Regions from separate parts of the Spirosoma pollinicola genome, predicted to be linked through region 2. Evidence: riboswitches for the same ligand, from Rfam matches in the RefSeq annotation. Region 2 holds a riboswitch; the other holds the start of a gene.
The links. A riboswitch is a leader RNA that binds a small molecule or an ion and turns the genes downstream of it on or off. The one in region 2 is predicted to bind S-adenosylmethionine.

Region 1: another riboswitch for S-adenosylmethionine. It lies ahead of CWM47_RS32965 (O-acetylhomoserine aminocarboxypropyltransferase/cysteine synthase family protein); the one in region 2 lies ahead of metH (methionine synthase).

Annotation. Positions count from the first base shown of each region.
Region 1 covers NZ_CP025096.1:7,787,143-7,796,515, reverse strand. The annotation lists gene CWM47_RS32985 (hypothetical protein) at 1-48, shown strand, start outside; gene CWM47_RS32980 (hypothetical protein) at 59-922, shown strand; gene CWM47_RS32975 (T9SS type A sorting domain-containing protein) at 943-1,761, shown strand; gene CWM47_RS32970 (DUF721 domain-containing protein) at 1,896-2,231, opposite strand; SAM riboswitch class I at 2,491-2,594, shown strand; gene CWM47_RS32965 (O-acetylhomoserine aminocarboxypropyltransferase/cysteine synthase family protein) at 2,821-4,134, shown strand; gene CWM47_RS32960 (homoserine O-acetyltransferase family protein) at 4,226-5,305, shown strand; gene CWM47_RS32955 (GDSL-type esterase/lipase family protein) at 5,312-5,905, shown strand; gene CWM47_RS32950 (esterase family protein) at 5,978-6,706, shown strand; gene CWM47_RS32945 (lipase family protein) at 6,897-7,979, opposite strand; gene CWM47_RS32940 (amine oxidase) at 8,044-9,228, opposite strand.
Region 2 covers NZ_CP025096.1:1,346,784-1,356,156, reverse strand. The annotation lists gene CWM47_RS05900 (xylulokinase) at 1-403, shown strand, start outside; gene CWM47_RS05895 (DUF433 domain-containing protein) at 460-723, shown strand; gene CWM47_RS05890 (DUF5615 family PIN-like protein) at 742-1,083, shown strand; gene CWM47_RS05885 (fasciclin domain-containing protein) at 1,553-2,104, shown strand; gene metH (methionine synthase) at 2,197-5,982, opposite strand; SAM riboswitch class I at 6,090-6,197, opposite strand; gene CWM47_RS05875 (SxtJ family membrane protein) at 6,270-6,632, opposite strand; gene CWM47_RS38745 (DUF5989 family protein) at 6,636-6,785, opposite strand; gene CWM47_RS05870 (carbamoyltransferase family protein) at 7,014-8,876, opposite strand; gene CWM47_RS05865 (hypothetical protein) at 9,126-9,373, opposite strand, start outside.

The DNA.
Region 1 (9,373 bases), 2.4 Mb from region 2:
ACCGTCTGTACCACCTGTAATCTGACCGCTCCTACTTTAAGCAAATAGGCCAATGACGATGTATACGAAACCTGTTTGTGGCTGGGTATTTTGTCTGGGATGTTGTTTGTGGCTCCTGTCTGGTAGTGTTCAGGCGGCTCCACGAGGGCAAAAAGACACCGGAATACTCACCGCCACCCGGCTGGCCGATGCTGACGCAGATGGTGTCTCCGATGGCAGCGATTTATGTCCGGGAACACCTGTCGGCATGGCCGTGAATGCCTACGGCTGCCCGCTGTCACAGTCGAGTTGCGATTACACCACCTCGACGGTAACGCTGCTGAGTGCGGGAGGAAGCGCGGGCAGTACGGTAACGACCCGATATGTGCTTGCCAATAATGTGGGGACGATTCTGCAGATTAGCCCAACGGCGAGTTTTACTGGCTTGACCGGTACGGCTACCTATATGGCCGTTGCCATTACGTATGATGGGGTGGTCACGAATTTATCAGTGGGCAGTACGTTAAGTGCTGTATCAGCATCGTGCCTGGATTTATCGGATGCGCTGGTCTTCAAAGCCTGTATCGCCCCCGTGCCTACCTGCGATTATCAGGTAGGGGCTACCATTGTGCTGACCTCGGCCGGGGGCAGTACGGGAGCGGGTGTTAAAACCAGCTATGTGCTCACGGATGCCACGGGTAAACTGATCAGCGTAAGCGCAACGCCATCGTTTTCGACAATGGGTCTGGTAGCAGGAGCGTATTCTGCCTATGGTCTGACCTACACCGACGATGCCAGTATTGTTAACCTGGTTGCCAACGGCACTGCTACGCTGAGTCAGGTAACGGCCAGTTGTCTCATCGTTTCGACAGGCTTGTCCCTAACCCTGTGTGGGGGTTGCAAAACCAGTTGTGTACCCATTTTGATTTCTCGTTTACGGTAGTCTACTTTCCTGTTATAAAGATGAAAATACTATATAGTCTATTCTGGAGTATCTGTTGCCTGCTGGGGGGCGTGTCCCGGCTGGAGGCCCAGCCTCAGGTCACGCTGAGGATTTCGTTTAATCCTGAACAGAGTCGCTATGAGGTGTTTGCCACCCCTAACTTTACGGCCAAAAATTTCATCTGGGGTCCCTCGCAGGTCTCGGTCGTTCTGCCGGAAGCCGTAGCGAACGAGCGGCTCTCGATTCGAAGTACGAGCGTAGGTTCCTGGAGTGATAACTCGGTGGTGTATGGGCCTGTCCTGGCTGCCACGGCCGACTTTCATGGGATAACCACATCGGGAAGTAAGCTGGATTTTCAGGCGGGTACCGAGTTTTTACTGTTCGACTTTGTGCTGAAGGGGGGCTATGTGCCGGATGTACGGTTATTCAACCCTGGGGTGGATCCCGGCTCTGAGCAGAAGGGTATGCAGGGGGGTGATTTCCGGAGTTATATGTCGGATCATCAGGGGCACGACTATTTGCAGATCGATAGCCAACGGGTTATTCTGGCTGTTCGGGAAGTTGCCGTGGAGGATGCAGCTATGCAGGTCGTGGCCTATCCGAATCCAAGCGTGAGTGGTAAATTCAGGCTTTACCTTCCGGGCTTTACCCCCAGCGAGGTGGTGCGGGTACGGCTAGTGAATTTGACCGGGCGAGTACTCTCCACGTTTGAGGAGAAGGTAGAAAGTCTGGTTGACCGGGTCATCGAGGTGAACAGTTCTGTTGACGGGTATGTGCTGCTCAATCTGGAACGGCTCACCACCACTCAGCAATTCACCCATAAACTTTGGTTTCGATAAAGAAACTAGCGGTTCCGCATCACTTTCATGGCTAGCACCCGGTTACTATCCGATCTACTTTGGCCATCCATACAAAGAAAAAGGGCACTGCGTCGACGCAGTGCCCTTTTTTACTATATAAATACGTGAGTTGCTCAGATGAATACGACGTCTTCAATTACGTCGGTTCCCATGTCTTTGTTGACCAACTGAATGAGCTTCTGTTTGGCGTTGACAAGCTCGCTGCGGAGCGGTGCCGAGGCAATTTCAATGTACAACTTCTTGTCGCGTACGTAGAGCCGGTTGGTGCGGGAAGCAATGGATGGCCCCATCATGCGGCCCCAAAAGGCTTCGAGGTAAGTTTCGTTGAAACGGGTTTGAAGTTGATAGGCTTTTAATAACTGCCCAATGGCATCTTTCAAGGACGTGACGCCAGCCACTCGGGTGGCATTTTCACGGTTGTAACGATACGTCTGGTTCGGCTGATTCATGCGGCAGGAGTCTTGCGTGCAAAAGTAAACAATGAATTGAGTTATTAGGCGGAGATTGTCAAGCCACATTAAAAAAGATTATCTATAGGTCGTTTCTGCGCGTTTCGGCCAGAAGCATCGAACTGGCAGCAGGACGTTGAATGAAGGAGCCAATCGCATAGAAAAACGGGCTGGTGTTTGGAATCGCGCCGTTTGGCTGTTATACTTGCGCTATCAAGTCAATTGCGACGCGTCAACTCTATGTCTTTCGACGCGCATTGATTTATAAAGAAGCGGGGAGAGATCAGGCTCTGTAAACCGCTGGCAACCTACCACATGGCAAGGTGCTAACTCCTGCCTAAAATTATTTAGGGACTATAAATCGTTAACTCACATGCTCTACCACAAGCAATGTATGCCCCGGGCTGAATGGCCCCAGGGGGCTTACTAAGCAGTCTTCTCCTACCACCACGAAAACCGGGAGGGTTTGTCGTGCGTCAATTTTAGTTTAATGTGTATGGTTTGACGTTGTCGGGAGGCAACTATAAACAAACTGTAGTACGGCGAACACAAAACTATAGTCTACAAACCCCAAACTATTCTTTAAGCCATGTCTGAACTTCATTTCGATACCCTTCAACTACACGCGGGTCAGGAGGTCGATCCAACGACAAATGCCCGGGCGGTGCCTATTTACCAAACTACGTCTTTTGTTTTTAACGACTCGGCCCACGGCGCCGACCTGTTCGCACTGAAAGCATTCGGGAATATCTATACCCGGATTATGAACCCTACCTCCGATGTATTTGAGAAGCGCATGGCCGCTCTCGAAGGGGGCGTGGCGGCTCTGGCGGTGGCGTCGGGGCAGGCGGCTCAGTTCATTGCGCTGAGCAATATTCTGAGCGCGGGCGATAACTTTATAACAACGTCGTTTTTGTACGGCGGAACGTACAACCAGTTCAAAGTGTCGTTTAAACGGCTGGGTATCGAAGCCCGATTCGCCGATGGCGACAAACCCGAATCGTTTGCCAAACTGATTGACGAAAACACCAAAGCCATTTATCTGGAAACAATCGGGAATCCGGGTTTCAATATTCCTGACTTCGATGCGTTTGCGGCTCTGGCCAAAGAACACGATTTGCCGCTTATTGTCGATAATACATTTGGCGCCGGTGGGTATCTTTTCCGCCCCATCGAACATGGGGCCGCCGTGGTGGTCGAATCGGCTACCAAGTGGATTGGCGGGCATGGCACCAGCATTGGCGGAGTCATTATCGACAGCGGCAATTACAACTGGGGAAATGGAAAATACCCGCAGTTCAGCGAACCATCAGAAGGCTATCATGGACTGGTATTCAGCGATGTGTTTGGTGTAGGCGGTCCGTTCGGCAATATTCAGTTTATTATCCGCGCCCGTGTCGAGGGGTTGCGTGACTGGGGGCCGGCCATCAGTCCGTTCAACTCGTTTCTATTGTTGCAAGGACTGGAAACGCTTTCGCTGCGGTTGGATCGCACGGTGCAGAATGCGCTGGCATTGGCCCAGTGGCTCGAACAGCACGATCAGGTAGAATCCGTGAACTACCCGGGTCTGGAAAGCAGTTCGTATCATGATCTGGCTAAAAAATACCTCAAACGGGGTTTCGGTGGCGTATTTTCATTTAAAGTAAGAGGTGACGAAGCTGCTGCCGACAAGTTCATGAACAGCCTGAAACTGGTAAGCCATCTGGCTAACGTGGGTGATTCTAAAACATTAATTATCCACCCGGCGGCCACTACCCACCAGCAACTGAGTGAACTGGAACAGGCCAGTGCCGGTGTTGCGGTAGGCGTCCTGCGTATTTCGGCGGGTACCGAACACATCGACGATATTAAAGCTGACTTCGAGCAGGCGTTTGCCAGTATTGCCGAGCCGGTAGTAGCATAGTTTTAGGTTTGGTTTACGGTTTACGGTTTATGGGTTTTGCCGATGATGGCATACCACAAACCGTAAACCGTGAACCGTAAACTTTTTCCGATTGGATCTTAACTACTTCGATTACAAATATTCGTTTCCGCTCGAATCGGGGGAAAGCCTGCCCGGTTTCAGGCTGGCCTATACCACACGCGGTACACTTAACAGCGACCAATCAAACGTTGTTTGGGTATGTCATGCCCTGACCGGAAATGCCGATGCCGGCGACTGGTGGGGTGGTATGGTTGGGCCGGGTAAATACTATGATCCGGAAAACAGATTCGTGATCTGCGCCAACGTGATCGGGTCTTGTTATGGCTCTACAGGGCCACTATCGGTAAATCCATCAACAGGCAAACCGTTTCATCACGACTTCCCGATGATTACTATTCGGGATATGGTAGCGGCTCTGGATTTACTTCGGCAGGAGTTAAATATCGACAGAATCAATACCTGTATCGGTGGGTCGGTAGGGGGGGAGCAGGCGCTTGAATGGGCCATTTTCCAACCCGGTTTGATCGAAAATATGGTTATCATTGCGACCAGCGCCATTGCGTCGCCCTGGTGCATCGCGTTCAACGAAGCACAGCGTATGGCCATTGAAGCCGACCCAACCTGGGCCGAACAGCGCGATGATGCGGGCCTTGCCGGGATGAAAGCTGCCAGAGCGATGGCCATGATTTCGTACCGGAACTACGATACGTATGGGTTTACGCAGGCGCTTGACAACAACGAGCAACTGGATGGCTATAAATCGGCGGGCTATCAGCGATATCAGGGCGAAAAACTTGCCGAGCGCTTCAATGCATTTACCTACTGGGTGCTATCGAAGGTGATGGATTCGCATAACGTGGGCCGAAACCGGGGCAGTATTCTGAACGCACTGAACCAAGTTAAAGCCCGGACGTTAGTAGTTGGAATTCGCTCGGATTTGCTGTTTCCCCCTTCTGAGCAGCAGTTCCTGGCCCGACACATTCCTAATGCCATCTACGAAGAGATTGATTCGCTGTATGGACATGATGGTTTTTTAATTGAATTTCGACCATTGACGGGTATTATCCGTAAGTGGATGGCGAGTGCAGCTTCGGCTGACGTGGTATCGGCTACCAACTCGTTAAGAACTAGCAGCCAGCCGGTTAAATAATTAAGTATGGTTTGGTACGAAGCCGACATTCAAGAAGTAGAACGTAAACTAGCCGCCACGACCCCGGTAGCAAACAGAGTTGTTTTTTATGGTAGTTCGTCCATTCGTTTATGGTCAACACTGGCGCAGGATTTCCCGCAAAGTAATCCCCTCAATTTAGGCTTTGGCGGCTCAACGCTGGCGGCATGTGCCTGGTTTTTTGAGCGCTTAATTGTTCCTGTAGCGCCCCAGTCCCTCATTTTTTACGCGGGCGACAATGATCTCGGCGATGGCCGACATCCTGAAGAAGTCTACCTGTTTTTTTGCGCCTTCGCCGAAAAACTGAGTAAACTGTTGCCCGGCGTTCCGCTAACATATTTATCCATCAAGATTAGCCTTTCACGCTGGAATATCGCCAAGGAGATACAGGCCACAAACAAATTAATTCGTGCCGAGTTGGAGAAGATGCCGGGCAGTTTGTATGTCGATATGACAACCCCTTTGCTAGCCGCCGATGGTAGACCCCGCCGGGAGTTCTTCGAAAACGACGGTCTTCACCTGAGTCCGGCTGGTTATCGGGTGTGGAAAGAGGCATTACAGCAGCAAGCCCGGATTTCTTAACGATTTGTTTATTCGAGTGGCGTTGTCGTTCTCCACAAACGTCGCAAATTCACGGGTACTTAATGCAACGTTATGCACCGGGAATATCATAAATGGTTTAGTCCGAATCTAAACCGGGATATGGAGTTGCTCATTTATGGCCATGCTGGCGCACGGATGTTGGTATTTCCAACCCGGCGTGGTCGTTTTTATGAGTATGAAACGCTGGGTCTGGTCGATGCAGTAGCCGAAAAAATTGACAATGGCTGGTTGCAACTATACTGTGTTGACAGTATCGATTGTGAAAGCGTATACAATTTCTCCGCTCACCCGGCCGATCGTATTCGGAGGCATAACCAGTATGAGCAGTATATCATAAATGAAGTCCTGCCGCTTTCCCGCCTGAAAAACCCACAGCCGTTTATGATTTCGCACGGTTGCAGCCTGGGAGCTTATCACGCCCTAAATATTGCCTTCCGGCATCCGCAGTGGTTTGGGAAGGTGGTTGCTTTCAGCGGTCGATACAATTTGTCGGAACCGGCCGGGGAGTTTCGCGGCTTGTTCGATGATTATTACGATGAGGAAATTTATTTCCATAGTCCCAATCATTTCCTGCCAAATCTGGACGATTGTTGTGTGCTTGAATCGCTTCGTCGGCTCCAGATCATACTAACAATTGGTACTGAAGATCCCTTTCTGGATAGCAATATCACCCTTAACTCGGCCTTGCAGGCCAAACAGATTCCTCACGAAATGCATCTTTGGGAAGGCCGGGCGCACCAGGCCAGCGACTGGCAAAAAATGGCGCAGTTGTATTTGTGAAGTATCAGACAGCATCCTGCTGTCTGGCCGTCAGGCAATGAATAGCTTTAAGTGATAAAGTTTAATTGATAACTCATCTCTCTTTGCCTAGCGGCCAGACAGCATCCTGCTGTCTGATACAAGATGAAGACATATCACGGCAATAGCGCCAAGGTGAGTGCGTACTCAAAATGCCTGTCGGTCAACCGTATCAGGGGAGTTTTTCTGTCAGGTATAAATAGGGAGGGTGAAAGTGGTGAACGAAAATCTTCTCCTCACTATTCGGGTATTTTTTGAAATAGTCATCATCGGCCAATAGCACAATAGTCGTGCCTGTTCTGACATAATCGCTGCTGTTGTAATAAGCAGGTGCTACATAGCCATTCAGGTTTTTCTGTACGGTTTTTGCCGCCAGCTTGCCCATGTACTTCTGATAATTCTGCTGCGCTTTCAGGGCGGGTTTACTAAGCTGGTTGTATATGTATTTCAGTACAATCCGTTGCGGCAGCTTTTGTTTCTTGATCATGGCTGGTGCGCCTTTGAACGGATTGGTCGTATTCACGTCGTTGATCGTCTGAATAGAAAACGGCACTTCCGGCACCCAATCGGCAGAATTGACCACGTTGTAACCCCAGCCATTTTGCGTAGCGGCTTCGTACTCATAGGCGTAATACAAATTGCCCGGTTTAGGGCCTGCACTACAGTATGTTTTGAAACGGATATCAGCGGGGATTTTGGCTTGTTTTTGCAGGTTTTTCAGGTGTGATGTCAACAGAAAAGCAATTGCTCCTCCCTGGCTATGGCCCATAATCAGTATGTCTTTGATACCCGCCCGATAGCAGGAGTCAATTTTGGGTACTATATCCTTTGCCAGAAAAGCCATGCTGACCAGCCAGCCAACATGCACAGCGGCTTTCGGATCGGCCGCTAGTTCATACGTAAAATTCTCCTTGTCGCTAATTTGGATAGACCCTTTAGCGGGTACCATAGCTGCATAAAAATTACTCAGCCAGCTTACACTGTTTGCCGTAGTTCCGCGAAGGCTCAATACCGCTACCGACTGTGGACTCGTCCATAAATCCCACTTGTTTTCCAAACCGACAGTGGGTGAGCGATAGGCCAGTTTAAACTGTTGCGGGGTCGGAAATGAATTGACGTATGTAGAGTCGCCAAACTGTGCTGATATTTTGAGCATTTCAATGTATTCGGCTTTATCGAAACCCGGCTTGAGTTTTTGACCAACGAGTAGGTATGGACATACCAATAGTACAAAAATCGTGAGGGTTGATTTCATGTGTAGGACTGGTTAAAGACGTGAATGGAAAAACTCCCCTCTTAACTAATTGTACGTTAAAAGGTTAACTTATCTGCAAGCCTGCTTCCACGACTACTTCCTGTGCTTGCCGAAATGCGTTGGCATACGGCTCTACCAATACCCGGCCAGGCGGGTCGAGCGATAAATCAGCATCCCAAAGGCCGGAGTGATGCCAGTGATCAAGGTGGTCCCAATCGGGGCGGTCGACAATTGGATAGATACATGCGCCAAAAAGAGGCACTCCAGCCTGTAGAACAGCGGCACACTCGCGGCCAATCATGTCTATCCAGAATGGACGGTCGATACCGGGGTGGCTGGTTTCGGTGAGGGCAATAGGTCGTCCATAGCGTCGGTACGCTTTCATTAACAAGTGACGAAGCGGCAACCAACGAGGATCGGGCGTGTCGTCGTTCCAGCCCAGGAATATACTGGTACCGTCAATCCACTGGTTGTTGTAATAGTAATTGAAACCCAGAATGTCCAGGTACTCAGGTGACCCGCCCAGCTCAGGTGCGATTCGACCCGCCAGCATATCAACCGACTGAAATTGGTTTTCATCGGCAATAGCCGCATTGATAATTTGCTGCCGGGTTGCATTCATGGGCGGCACAATCTGTACCAGCGGCTCGGTCGTCAGGATACGAATCGTTGGGTCGATTTCGCGCATGGCCGCAACGCCTTCAATGTAGGCACGCATCAGTCCGACTTTTACCTCCCACCCCTGCTTTGTACAATAGGGCGATGTTCCGCAGGCATCACCACCAAGCCACGACATGAAACTGACCTCATTGATGGGCGTTACAATTAGCGTATCGTCGGGATACTGAGCGCGGTAGAAGTGGACAAACGCCCGGCAAAGAGCCGCAAAACGCCGGGCAAACATCGGGTGAAGGGGTGTCAGATCATCCGGGTAACCGAAATGGCACAAATCCCAAACCTGCTGGATTCCCTGCCGATGACCTTCGGCCATTATGTCGCTCACCACGCTCCAGTCGTACTGGTAAGCCCTTTTTTCTACCTGACTCCACTGAATACCCTCCCGAACGGTACGGATAGCAAAGGAATGCAGGTGGGCATAATCTTCGTTAAGTAACTGAAGATGGCCCGATACCCGAAGTAAATCGACGCGATTGCCGAAGCAGTTTAACTGATCGGTGCATTCATAACCCGCCCACCAGAAGGATTGAAAAGGGTTTATATGCGTAGAAGTTGTTGAGTTAACTAGCAAGAGAAGAAAAGTTGATGCCCCCAAAAATGGCTATAAAGCAGACTGTCATCAAGTAATAATGACTTTTCCGAGTAAAAGGTTTTACGGTATTTAGCCCTCTGGCGCGGGTATTTACCCGTGCCTGTTCATATAGCAAGCCGGTCCG
Region 2 (9,373 bases):
CGCCGATCTAGGGGCGTCTTTTCACGGACTTCAACTCAATCGGCATGGGTTGCCGCACATGATTCGGGCGGCTCAGGAAGGTATCGTCTTTGCCTTATACTATGGCATTCAGATTATGGAAAGCGTTGGTGTTGGCCTGCAAACGATTCGGGCGGGAGAAGCCAATATGTTCCTCAGTCCGCTCTTCCGCGACACACTTGCTAACCTGACCGGTGCCACCATCGAACTTTACAATACCGATGGCGCACAGGGAGCGGCCCGTGGTGCCGGACTAGGTTTAGGCCACTACAAAAATGCCCAGGAAGCCTTCACCGGTCTGCACGTAACCAAAACCATTGAACCCGATATGCGGGCACAACAAGCCTACCGGGACGCCTATGAGCGGTGGTTGGCACTGTTGTAAAACTGCGGTTCAGTTTAATTATGTTTATCCGTATTTTTACAAAAAACACACTCGTCATGAAATACGTCCATCCTCGGTACCCGCGTATTACAATCGACCCAGATGTATGCACAGGCAAACCATGTATACGTGGCATACGATTTCCGGTAACTTCATTATTGGCGTATTTAAGCAGCGGAATGACCTATGAGGCTTTACTAACTGAATTTCCTTTTCTGGAACGCGAAGACATCCTTGAAGCCTTATCCTTCTCATCAGAGATGCTGCATGAGAATTTTTTCCGCTTCAAAAAGCAGCTTAATAATGAAGTTTTTGCTTGATGTAAATATGCCCCGTCTCTGGGAGAAAGCCTCAAAACACTTGGTCACTCATACCGTTGGGTACCGATTTGCATGAGTCCGACGACTAGTGATTTACATATTATTCAGGAGGCTGCTGCGACAGGAGAAGTCATTTTAACACACGATACAGACTTTGGCACACTACTTTCTTTTTTCGGCACAAGTAAGCCATCAGTCATTCTTTTCAGAATTGATAAAATCAACAGTAGTCTGTTTTATAAGCTATTGACCGATAACTGGTCACTCATTTGCCGACCATTGGAAGATGGCGCTTTAGTGATTTTTGAAGAGGATAAATTCCGTATCCGCGAATTACCCATTCTAAGGCAACGGAAATAGGTACCGAAAAACGAGAGCGTCACGTGACCAAAACAATAGAGCCTGACATGCGGGCACAACAAGCCTAGCGAGACGCTTATGAGCGGTGGCTGTCACTGTTGTAAAGCAGCGGTTTAATGAACTGAATTAGTGTAAAAAAATGGTCGGTATAAACTAAATTTTTTAGTTTATACCGACCATTTTTTTACGCGTGTTAGTGAACTGAGGAATGCGTTAAAATTAATAACACTCCGTAAATTTTTTTTCTTTCTGTAAACATTTTGATTAATCAATCATAGTATATTTTACTCAAACCAAATTATCAGGCTTAGAGCGAAAATATATTTAACTTACTTACTACCAGTGAATTAAAAATATTTTTCGGTAAATTAAATCCAAACGTTACTCAATCGCCGTAAGTCTTCATGTTGTCGACAAACAGAGTAAAAACATTCAACACACATTTTGAACCAGTCAAAAAAATAACGACATGAAGACGCTTAAACTACTATTCTCGATTGTTGCTTTATCGGCTATCAGCCAGGTTTCATTTGCACAGGAAAAGACAGTAACGGTTGGTGGTGCACCTATGTATCCATCAAAGAACATCATTGAAAATGCAGTGAATTCGAAAGACCATACCACGCTCGTAGCCGCCGTGAAAGCCGCAGGTTTGGTAGAGACGCTTTCGGGTCCCGGTCCATTCACGGTGTTTGCTCCTACGAACAAAGCGTTCGACAAACTGCCTAAAGGCACAGTTGAAACGCTGGTAAAACCAGAAAGCAAAGAAACGCTGACTAAAATCCTGACCTACCACGTTGTATCAGGCAAAATGAGCGCGGCTGATCTGATGAAGGCTATTACAGATGGCGGTGGAAAAGCCACACTGAATACAGTTTCGGGCGGTACGCTAACCGCTATGATGAAAGGTAAAAAAATCGAATTGATGGATGCCAAAGGTGGTACATCAACGGTAACGATTGCTGATGTGAACCAGTCAAACGGCGTGATCCACGTAATCGACACGGTATTGATGCCCTAAATGTAAATTGCGGTTTACTACAAACACAAGAATGCCCGACCGTTTGGCCGGGCATTCTTGTGTTTGTAGTATTCTGTAAAAAATAGTAACCCCTAAGCGTCATAACTCAGCACCGGGCTTAGCCACTTTTCAATCTCCTCAACCGGCGTGTCTTTGCGGTGGGCGTAGTCCAGCACCTGGTCTTTGTTGATTTTTCCAACGGCAAAATACCTCGATTCGGGATGCGAGAAGTAGAAACCACTCACCGACGAAGCCGGGTACATGGCGTAGCTTTCGGTTAATTCAATGTCGATTTTGTTGGCGTCCAGCAAGTTGAACAAGGTACCTTTTTCAGTATGGTCTGGGCAGGCCGGATAACCGGGTGCGGGCCGTATGCCCTGATAAGCCTCTTTAATAAGCTGATCGTTCGGCAGGTTTTCGTCGGCGGCATAGGGCCAGAACTCCTTCCGAACACGCTCGTGCATTCGCTCCGCAAACGCTTCGGCCAGGCGGTCGGCGAGGGCTTTCACCATAATGCTGTTGTAATCATCATGGTCGCGTTCGTATTTGTCGAGCAATGCTTCAATGCCGATGCCCGCCGTTACGGCGAAACCGCCGATATAATCTTCCCGACCACTTTCCAGCGGAGCCACATAGTCCGAAAGGCACAGGTTTGGTAAACCGGGTGCTTTCTGGTTTTGCTGACGCAGGAAATGCAGCACTGTTTTGGTGTCGTAAATCAGTTCACCCGCTGGCGTTACGGCCGTTTGTGACTGAGCTTTGCTGATTTTGTATTCGATGTGCTGGTGAGAACCGTGCCGTTCGCAGGAGGTTTCGCGTACGTGCTCTTCAAAATCGTGTAGAAGCACATCGTCGTCGGCCGAATTTGCCGGAAAGAAGCCAACCACAGCTTTCGCTTTCAGCAGTTTCTTGTCAATGATTTCCTTTAAAAGCTGGTTCGCGTCTTCAAATAGTTGTTTGGCTTCTGTGCCTACAATGGCATCCTCGAAAATAGCGGGGTATTTCCCGTGCAACTGCCAGGTCTGGAAAAAAGGCGTCCAGTCGATGTATTTGGCTAATTCGGCAATATCATAATCCTCAAAATAACGGTTTCCCAAGAAAGCAGGCTTCGTTGGCTCGAAGGCAGACCAATCTATTTTAGTGCGGTTTTCGCGCGCTTTCGAAATGGTCAGGCTCGCTTTTTCCTTTTGCCGTTTGGCATGGTCTTCACGGAGTTTGACATATTCGGCCTTGATTTCCGTGAAAATTTTTTCTTTTGTTCCATCGGTATCGCTCACCAGTTTCCCGGCAACAGGTACGCTCCGGCTTGCATCCAGCACGTGAATAACCGGCCCCGAGTAATGAGGATCGATTTTCACAGCGGTGTGAATACGCGAGGTAGTGGCACCACCAATAAGCAACGGAAGTTTGAATCCCTGACGCTCCATCTCTTTCGCTACGCCAACCATCTCGTCCAGCGAGGGGGTAATCAAACCACTCAGACCAATGATATCTACGTTGTGCTCGCGGGCGGCATCCAGAATTTTCTGAGTGGGCACCATCACGCCGAGGTCAATGATTTCGTAATTATTGCACCCCAGCACTACGCCAACAATATTTTTGCCGATGTCATGGACATCGCCCTTCACCGTAGCCAGCAAAATTTTCCCGGCCGACGATGAGCCTGTGCCGGATTTCTCCGCTTCGATAAACGGCGTCAGATAAGCCACTGCTTTTTTCATGACCCGTGCCGATTTTACCACCTGCGGCAGGAACATCTTACCCGCGCCAAACAGATCGCCAACCACGTTCATGCCATCCATGAGCGGACCTTCGATCACGTGCAAGGGCCGCTCTACCTGATGGCGAACTTCTTCGACGTCCTGATCAATATAATCGGTAATCCCTTTAATCAGGGCGTGCTTGAGCCGTTCGCGAACGGGTTCGAGCCGCCAGCTTTCATCCTGAACAATGACTTTCCCTTTGGCTTTTACCGTTTCGGCAAAATCGACCAGACGTTCCGTGGCGTCATCCCGGCGGTTGAGCAATACATCTTCGCAACGTTCCAGCAGTTCTTTCGGGATGCTGTCATATACTTCCAGTTGGCCAGCATTTACGATACCCATGTCCATACCTGCCCGAATGGCGTGGTACAAAAAGGCCGAGTGCATGGCTTCCCGAACAACATCGTTGCCCCGGAAACTGAACGAAATATTGGATACGCCCCCGCTTACTTTGGCCAGCGGCAGGTTTTGCTTTATCCAGCGCGTGGCGTTGATAAAGTCAACGGCGTAGTTATTATGCTCGTCAATACCCGTGGCAACGGTCAGGATGTTCGGGTCGAAAATGATGTCCTGCGGATTGAAATGGACTTTGTCGACCAGAATCCGGTAAGCCCGCTCGCAGATTTCGATACGTCGCTGGTAGGAATCGGCCTGACCGCTTTCGTCAAACGCCATCACCACCGTTGCGGCACCATAGCGCTTCACCAACTGTGCCCGCTCAATGAAGGCTTCTTCGCCTTCTTTGAGCGAAATGGAGTTGACAATGGCTTTTCCCTGTACGCATTTCAAGCCCGCTTCGATAACTTCCCACTTCGAGGAATCGACCATGATGGGGACGCGGGCAATATCGGGTTCGGCAGCAATCAGGTTCAGGAAGGTCGTCATGGCCTCTACCGAATCCAGCATACCTTCGTCCATGTTGATGTCAATCACCTGCGCTCCGCCTTCAACCTGACCGCGGGCAATGCTTAGGGCTTCGTCGTAGTTTCCTTCTTTGATAAGCCGGGCAAATTTCTTGGAACCCGTTACGTTGGTCCGCTCGCCAACGTTCAGGAAGTTGGTCAGTTCGGTGATTTTAAGAGGCTCCAGTCCGCTCAATTTCTGATACGGCTCTGGTTCCGGTAACTGGCGGGGTGGGTATTTGGCCGCTATATCAGCAATGGCCCGAATGTGGTCGGGCGTGGAGCCGCAGCAACCGCCAACGATATTGACAAAACTGCTTTTAATGAAATCTTCAACCTGCACCGCCATCATATCCGGCGTTTCGTCGTATTCGCCAAATTCATTCGGCAAGCCTGCATTTGGATAGGCCGACGTAAAGAACGGGGCTTCTTTAGCAAGCGTCTGGATATACGGCCGCATCAATTCAGCGCCCAACGCACAGTTCAGGCCCACGCTCAGCAACGGCAAGTGCGACACCGAATACAGGAAAGCCTCTGTCGTTTGCCCCGACAATGTCCGACCGCTGGCATCCGTAATGGTGCCGGAGATCATGATGGGCAGAACCGTTTTCTGTGGATTTAAATTGAAGTACTTATCAATGGCGAACATGGCCGCTTTGGCATTCAGCGTATCGAAAATTGTTTCGACCAGCAGCAAATCTGCTCCACCATCTACCAGGCCGCTTACCTGCTCATAATACGCATTCACCAGATCATCGAACGTAACCGCGCGATAGGCCGGGTTGTTTACATCGGGCGACAGTGAAGCCGTGCGGTTGGTTGGCCCCATTGCGCCGGCCACAAAACGCGGTTTATCGGGATTCTGGTGCGTGATGTCAAGTGCTATTTCTTTAGCAATCCGGGCTGATTCGTAGTTCAGTTCATAGGCCAGTTCCTCCATGTGGTAGTCGGCCATGGCGATGGTCGTACAACTGAAGGTGTTGGTTTCGATAATATCGGCACCCGCTTCGAGATACTGTTTATGAATGGCCTGAATGATTTCCGGTTTGGTCAACGATAGTAAATCGTTATTGCCTTTCAGATCATGCGGCCAATCGCGGAATCGTTCACCCCGGTAGTCGGCATCGGTCAGATTATACCGTTGAATCATCGTACCCATTGCGCCATCAAGGACAAGGATACGTTCGCGAAGAAGTTCGAATATCGTTTTCAAATGTTGTATGGAAAGGCGAAATTGTTAGAGACCCAACAACCGTCGCACTAAAAAAAGTCCAAAAAGACGAAAACGCTTAGTTGCAGAAAGACAGATAGCACAGGGCTAACTTATCTATCCCGCCTTATGGCGGGAGGAAGTTGGCACCAGTTCCTGGAGTTGGTTGGTTGCCAAGACATCATCGGGTCCGTTCCCTCCGTCTTTCTGGATAAGCTAGGACAAAATTAAACAAAAATCGGGTGCCCCGGCAAGCGGAACACCCGAAATAAGTATGTTTCCTGGTACTGCTACCACATCTGTTCTAAATCCTCTTTTGTATATAAGTGGTTTCGTTCATTGTAGAACGACTTTTCGTTGGTTCGTTTGATGCCCAGCGGGTTCTTGCCTGTCATGCGGTATAGTAAGGCGATGGGGAACAAAAACACGAAAAACAGGACCGACAAAATGATTTTTCCGTTAATAGCGCCCAATATCTCGGCCAGCTTAAACCAGCCCTTCACAATCAGGTCACCCACTACCGGAACCACCAGACTTAACACACCGACAGCCGCTGCGGCATACAGAAACCAGGGCGATTTAGTCACAAAATACAATACGATCAGCCCCGTTACAATGACCAGTTGGGCTTTTACTTTTTCGGCAACGTCCATCGGTTAAAACAATGTATAAATAAATGGTGCTACCGCCGATCCACCGCCAACGACAATAAGAACACCAACGAGTAACAATAAAATTATCATTGGGGCCAGCCACCATTTTTTGCGCTGTTTCATGAATTTGAAAATGTCCTGTAAAAATTCCATACGTTAGTTTGAGTTTACTTATTTTTAATTGATGCGGCAGAATAATAACCGAAGTTAACTGTACAAAGCAAAAAAGAGTCTCACCTACCCGTTTAGTAACAATTACCTCATCAGGATCATCAGCCCGTTATTGTTGTGTTACACGCAGCAAAAAGGATCAGCAAATTCCTCAGGAGTGCATGGACAGCCCCGGAGTAGGTGTTTGATTTTATTAAATCAGGTTGTTCATCAATCCAGTACGAATTCTTCTTTCCAGTTATCTTTCTCCTGCCATTCGGGCTGTTTCCGCTTATCGAACAGGTAATTTCCAACGGCCAGATAATCCATTTCGGTTCGCATGAAGCACCGGTAAGCATCATCGGGCGTACAAACGATGGGTTCACCACGCACGTTGAAACTGGTGTTGACAATAACACCATAGCCGGTTAATTTTTTGAACGAGTCGATCAATTCATAATACCGTGGATTGGTATCTTTATGAACCGTCTGGATACGTGCCGAGTAGTCTATATGCGTAATTGAGGGCAGATCCGATCGCTGGTAATAAAGCTTCTCGCGCAAGGGGAAGCTGGCATAATTGGCCGGTACCGGCGTTCGGCGTTTTTGGGCTACCGGATGCACGAGTAACATATAGGGCGAGACACCATTATAGTCGAAGTATTCGGCACAATCTTCGGCTAAGACAGAAGGGGCAAACGGCCTAAATGACTCGCGGTATTTAATTTTCAGATTCAACTTTTTCTGCATTTCGGCATTTCGGGGGTCGCCCAGGATACTACGGCCTCCCAATGCTCGTGGACCAAACTCCATCTGGCCCTGCACCCAGCCAAGCACGTTGCCATCGGCTAAAAGCCGGGCCGCATCGTGGCTTAAGTTGGTAAAATCGGTGTAGTGTGTGGCAACGGCTTTGTATTTTTTTGCCATCAGCTCAACATCCAGATCAGAGAATGTTGGGCCTAGGTAAGAACCCCGCATGGCATCACGTTCGGTTGTTACGATACGCTCTTTGCCAAAGTAGATATGATAGGCCGCGAGCGCTGCTCCCAGAGCGCCACCAGCATCGCCTGCCGCCGGTTGAATAAATATATTTTTGAAGAGGCCGGATGCCTGAAGTTTTCCGTTCGATACGCAGTTGAGCGCTACCCCACCCGCCAGCACCAGCGCATCGGCATTGGTCAGGCGTTTGGCTTCCTTAGCCATATTCAGAACAACCTCTTCGGTCAAATACTGAATGGCTAGTCCCAGGTTGCAATGTTGCGGTAATAACTCATCTTCGGGCTGGCGTTTGGGGAAACCAAATAAGTCCGCCCACTTGCTTTCGTTCACCATTTTCAGGCCCGTTGCGTAATCGAAATAATCCTGATTCAGCCAGATTGACCCATCGGGCCGCAGGTCGGCCAGTTTATCTTTTATGATGGTCATGTAGCGGGCCACATCGGGTGAATTCGGGTCGCCATAGGGTGCCAGCCCCATCAATTTATATTCGCCGGAGTTGACCCGGAAGCCCAGAAAATAGGTGAATGCCGAATACAACAGCCCGAGCGAGTGCGGGAACCGCATTTCTTTTAAAATGGAGATGTCTTTTCCTTCGCCCAGCCCGATAGACGCTGTGGCCCATTCGCCCACACCATCTATAGTCAGGATGGCGGCCCGCTCGTAGGGAGACGGGTAGAATGCACTGGCTCCGTGCGAAAGATGGTGTTCGGGAAAAAGCAGTTTTACCTTACTGGAAGCCTTGTAGCCCAGCTTCGCCAACTCTTCCCGAATAAGTCGCTTTAAGAACAACTTTTCCTTGAGCCAAACCGGGATCGACATCAGAAACGACCTCAGTCCTCGGGGAGCAAAGGCGTAGTATGTTTCCAGCAACCGCTCAAATTTGAGCAATGGTTTGTCATAAAAGACAATGGCATCCAGTGTATTCAGGTTTGCTCCGCTGTACTCAAGACAGTATTTAATGGCTTCGGCAGGGAAACCCGGATCGTGCTTTTTACGCGTAAACCGCTCTTCCTGAGCAGCGGCAACAATACGTCCATCATCAATAATTGCGGCTGCAGAATCGTGATAAAAAGCAGAAATGCCCAATATTACCATAAATTATGTTACTACTATCCGTTTAGTGAAGCGCAAAATAAATGTTTTATTTGTCAAACGAATAACCAGAATATCTATTGATTACTTTTTAATTAAACAGGGAATTTTAACAAGCAGGACACTGATTTTTATGGTTTCTACGATTACCAATGATTTAATTTAAAGAGCGACCTGGTTTTGTCTCTTGCTTTCGTCAAGAGGTCAGGGCAAATCCTGGTAATCATAAAATCAGCATTCCAGTTTAACACATCACATGGTAGATCCCGACTGAGGGAACGCAAGGGGCAAATCGTGCGCTAATTTCTCAGCCACCCGCCGATATGCATCGCCATCCGGATGCATTCCATCATACGTTGCTTTCCAGGAAAACAGAGCAGAGTAGTCAATCACGTTTAAATGAGCCTGCTCAAACAACTGGCGTAACTCAGCAGGCATTGGATAGGCAGGAAAAATAACGACGTAGAAATTATCGTTCCCAAACTGCTTTCGGTATAGCT